Regions from separate parts of the Streptomyces sp. NPDC043878 genome, predicted to be linked through region 1. Evidence: riboswitches for the same ligand, from Rfam matches in the RefSeq annotation. Region 1 holds a riboswitch; the other holds the start of a gene.
What was found. A riboswitch is a leader RNA that binds a small molecule or an ion and turns the genes downstream of it on or off. The one in region 1 is predicted to bind glycine.
Positions count from the first base shown of each region.

Region 1 (2,195 bases):
GCTCGCGCTGGCCGGCCCGCGCGGTCTCGGGCGGGACGTCGAGCACCAGCAGATGGAGGGTGCCGCCCCGGCGGCGGGCCGCGCGGGCCAGCCAGCCGCGCACCCACGCCTGCGTGCCGCAGTCGTGCACGACGACGCCCTCGCCGGTGCGCAGGGCGCGGCGCAGCCCGGCGTAGTGGGCCAGCCGTACGAGCGGCCGGTAGAGGGCGTACGGCAGCAGGCGCGGCGTCCGGGAGTCCCAGCGGTCGCGGGTGTCCTGGGAGTCGACGCGCAGGCCGCGCACGGTACGCCGCATGAGCGTGGACTTGCCGCTGCCGGGCAGCCCGGTGATCACGACGAGGTCGCGGGGTCCGAAGAGGAGGGCGTGCGGGCTGTGGCCGCCGCGCTCGCGCAGGTCGCGCAGGACGGGTGCCGGGCGTGCCCCGCACGCCCCGCGGGCCGGGGCCGAAGGCTGCTCGGGCAGCGCGACGGCCGAGGTCGCGGCGTACGCAGTGGTCCTCTTCACCGTGATCGTCCTCCCCTGGGGTGGGCACGAGTACCCTCCCCGCCAAGTGTAAAGAGAAGGCAATGCGCGGTGTCTCGCGTTTTCGTGCGCTTCCTGCCACAAGCCGGTCACAGAGGTGGTCTGCCAGGTTCGGGTGAGCCGTGCAATGATGGCCGCGCCAACTGCATACCGGCCGCTTGAATCCGCGCGGGAGAGTCCTCGGCAGCACGTCGCCGGGGCGCCGAAGGAGCAAGTCCCTCCCTTGAATCTCTCAGGCCCCGTTACCGCGCGGGCGAGGCACATCTGAAAAGCGGGCCGCTGCGACAGTGGCTCCACCCAAGGTGCAAACCATGACGACCGTTTCGCGGGTCATGGCGAACCTCTCAGGTTCCGATGACAGATGGGGAGGAACGACCTCGCCGTCATGCCCTGGGAGACGACCGACCGATGAGCAGTACCGCACCCCGTCATACCGCGCTCGACGCCCTGCACCGTTCGCTGGGCGCGACGATGACCGACTTCGCCGGCTGGGACATGCCGCTGCGCTACGGCTCCGAGCGCGACGAACACAACGCCGTACGCACCCGGGCCGGTCTCTTCGACCTCTCGCACATGGGTGAGATCACCGTCACCGGCCCGGAGGCCGTGGCCCTGCTGGACTTCGCCCTGGTCGGCAACATGGGCACGATCGGCGTGGGCCGCGCCCGCTACACCATGATCTGCCGGCCGGACGGCGGCATCCTCGACGACCTGATCGTGTACCGGCTCCAGGAGCGGGAGTACATGGTCGTCGCCAACGCCTCCAACGCCCAGGTGGTCCTGGACGCCCTGGTGGAGCGGGCCGCGGGCTTCGACGCCGAGGTACGCGACGACCGCGACGGCTACGCGCTGCTCGCCGTGCAGGGCCCCGAGTCCCCCGGCATCCTGAAGTCGCTCACCGACGCCGACCTGGACGGCCTGAAGTACTACGCGGGCCTGCCCGGCACCGTCGCCGGCGTCCCCGCGCTGATCGCGCGCACCGGATACACCGGTGAGGACGGCTTCGAGCTGTTCGTGAAGCCGGAGCACGCCGTCGAGCTGTGGCAGGCGCTGACCAGGGCCGGCGAGGGCGCCGGCCTGGTCCCCTGCGGCCTGTCCTGCCGGGACACGCTGCGCCTGGAGGCGGGCATGCCGCTGTACGGGCACGAGCTGTCGACCTCGCTCACCCCCTTCGACGCCGGGCTCGGCCGGGTGGTGAAGTTCGAGAAGGAGGGCGACTTCGTGGGGCGCGAGGCGCTGAGCGAGGCCGCCGAGCGTTCGGCCGGAACCCCGCCGCGCGTCCTGGTCGGCCTGGTCGCCGAGGGCCGCCGCGTCCCGCGCGCCGGGTACCCCGTGGTCGCCGGCGGCGAGGTGATCGGCGAGGTCACCTCCGGCGCCCCCTCCCCCACGCTCGGCCGGCCGATCGCGATGGCGTACGTCGACGCGGCGCACGCGCGGCCGGGTTCACCCGGGGTCGGCGTGGACATCCGGGGCACCCACGAGCCCTACGAGGTCGTGGCTCTGCCGTTCTACAAGCGGCGGAAGTGACACTGTCGTCCCACCGGCCGGCGGACGTGACACCGTCGGCCTCGGCACGGCCGTCACCGTCCCGGCCGTGACCGTCGCGGCCGCCATCCGCACGGCCGCAGCCGTCCGCACGTGATGTCGGGCACATCGTGCCTGCTCACGCGTG
Region 1 covers NZ_JBWKDW010000016.1:153,946-156,140, forward strand. Annotated here, with positions in the region: gene AC07AZ_RS22930 (AAA family ATPase) at 1-511, opposite strand, end outside; glycine riboswitch at 683-781, shown strand; glycine riboswitch at 782-894, shown strand; gene gcvT (glycine cleavage system aminomethyltransferase GcvT) at 932-2,050, shown strand.

Region 2 (2,195 bases), on a different contig from region 1:
AGGCCCGCGGCGAGGATCGCAGCGTAGCGGTGCGTGCGCCGCGCGATGCCCCTGAGTCCCTCGGGTCCGTGGTAGACGGCGTACATGCCGGCCATCACGGCGAGCAGCACCTGGGCGGTGCAGATGTTGCTCGTGGCCTTCTCGCGGCGGATGTGCTGCTCACGCGTCTGCAGGGCGAGCCGATAGGCCTTGTGCCCGTCGGCGTCGACGGAGACGCCCACGAGCCGGCCGGGCAGGCTGCGCGCGAAGCTCTCGCGCACCGCCATGTAGCCGGCGTGCGGCCCGCCGAAGCCCATCGGCACACCGAAGCGCTGCGTGGTGCCGACCGCGATGTCCGCGCCGAGCTCACCGGGCGACCTCAGCAGGGTGAGGGCGAGCAGGTCGGCCGCCACGGTGACGAGCGCGCCGAGCTCGTGCGCCTGGTCGATGACCGGCTTGATGTCCCGTACGGCGCCGGAGGCGCCCGGGTACTGCAGCAGCACACCGTTGATCTCACGCTCGGCGATCCCGGCCGGGATGCCCTCGCTCAGGTCGGCGACGACCACCTCGACGCCGGCCGGTTCGGCACGGGTCTGGATCACGGCGATGGTCTGGGGCAGGGCGTCCGCGTCGACCAGGAACAGGCCCTTCTTGTTGCGGCCCATGCGCCGGGACAGCGCCACCGCCTCGGCGGCCGCGGTGCCCTCGTCGAGCAGCGAGGCGCCGGAGGTGGGCAGCCCGGTCAGCTCGGCGACCATGGTCTGGAAGTTCAGCAGGGCCTCGAGCCGCCCCTGGGAGATCTCCGGCTGGTAGGGCGTGTAGGCCGTGTACCAGGCCGGGTTCTCCATGACGTTGCGCAGGATCACCGGCGGCGTGAAGGTCCCGTGGTACCCGAGCCCGATCATCGGGGCCAGGACCTGGTTGCGATCGGCCAGCGCACGCAGCTCCGCCAGCACCTCGGCCTCGGTCCGGGCACCCGGCAGGTCCAGCGCGTCGGCGTTCTTGATCACATCCGGGACCGCGGCGGCCGTGAGCTCGTCGAGGGAGCCGTAGCCGACCTGGGCGAGCATCTTGGCGCGGGCCTCGTGGTCGGGGCCGATGTGGCGCTGCTCGAAGGGGATTCCCTGTTCGAGCTCGGAGAGCGGAATACGATGGGCGGTCATTGCGGAGGCCTCCTGGTCTGACGCGACCTTCGAGGGGTACCCCGGCGCGGGTACCCCGACGGCCTCCCCCTCTGTCATCTCGACCTGAGAGCTTCACCGGGGCGCCCGAGGGCACTCCCGGCTTTCACCGTCGGTGAGAACGGAAGCCGTCGGCCTCCGCCCTGCTTTCCAGAGTGACCTCGTCCGTGCGGTACGTGGGCCTGAGAGATTCCGGGGAGGATTTGCTCCTTCGGCGCCTCCATGGTCTCTGGAGGACTCTCCCGCACGGGGTCAGCAGCCGCCTGCCAGCCTACCAGCGAGGTCAACGCCCGAACTTTCGAGTGGCCCCCTCGTTGAAAGTGCTCTTTCGTAGTGCTTACGGATGAGTTGCGACCACATGGAGGGACCGTGCAGACCGACATCGATCCGCGCCACCTGATCGGCCGCAAGGCGTTCGACCGCGACGGGACCAAGATCGGCACGATCGACGAGGTGTACCTCGACGACGCGACCGGCGTCCCGGAGTGGGCAGCCATACGGACCGGCCTGTTCAGCAGGGACGCGTTCGTGCCCCTGGAGCCCAGCAGGCTGATCGAGGGCACCCTGCACGTCCCCTTCGAACGCGCCCTGATCAAGGACGCCCCCGACTTCGGCGTCGGGCGCCACCTCTCGCCGGAACAGGAACTCCAGCTCTACCACCACTACGGCCTGGACGTGGCCGCGCCTCCGGCGTTCCCCGACCGCGACTTCGGCAAGCTCGCGGGCTCCGACGACTCCTGAGACACCTCGGCCCCCGGCCCGCCGGGTCTTCGCGACCCGACCGCCGGCCCGACCGGCGCGGCCGGCACAGGCCGTGCTGACGCGGCAGGCGGCACGGACCGCACGAGCGGCAGCGGGTCCGCCGGCTCCAGCTCCGGGTCGTCGGTCCGGAAGGTCCGCACCCGCCCGGGCTCCGAGTCGGGCGTCTCGAACCGCACGGTGACCCGCCCCAGTCCGCTGCCCTGCACCCATCCGTGTCCGTACCCGGCGTGCCGTACGTCGTGGCCCGCGGGCCACCGTCGTTCAGCCGGCGCC
Region 2 covers NZ_JBWKDW010000015.1:10,122-12,316, reverse strand. Annotated here, with positions in the region: gene gcvP (aminomethyl-transferring glycine dehydrogenase) at 1-1,142, opposite strand, end outside; glycine riboswitch at 1,321-1,415, opposite strand; gene AC07AZ_RS21250 (PRC-barrel domain-containing protein) at 1,530-1,901, shown strand; gene AC07AZ_RS21245 (DNA polymerase IV) at 1,823-2,195, opposite strand, start outside.
Region 2: it holds a riboswitch for glycine, as region 1 does, so the genes downstream of both, gcvP (aminomethyl-transferring glycine dehydrogenase) here and gcvT (glycine cleavage system aminomethyltransferase GcvT) in region 1, are expected to answer to the same signal.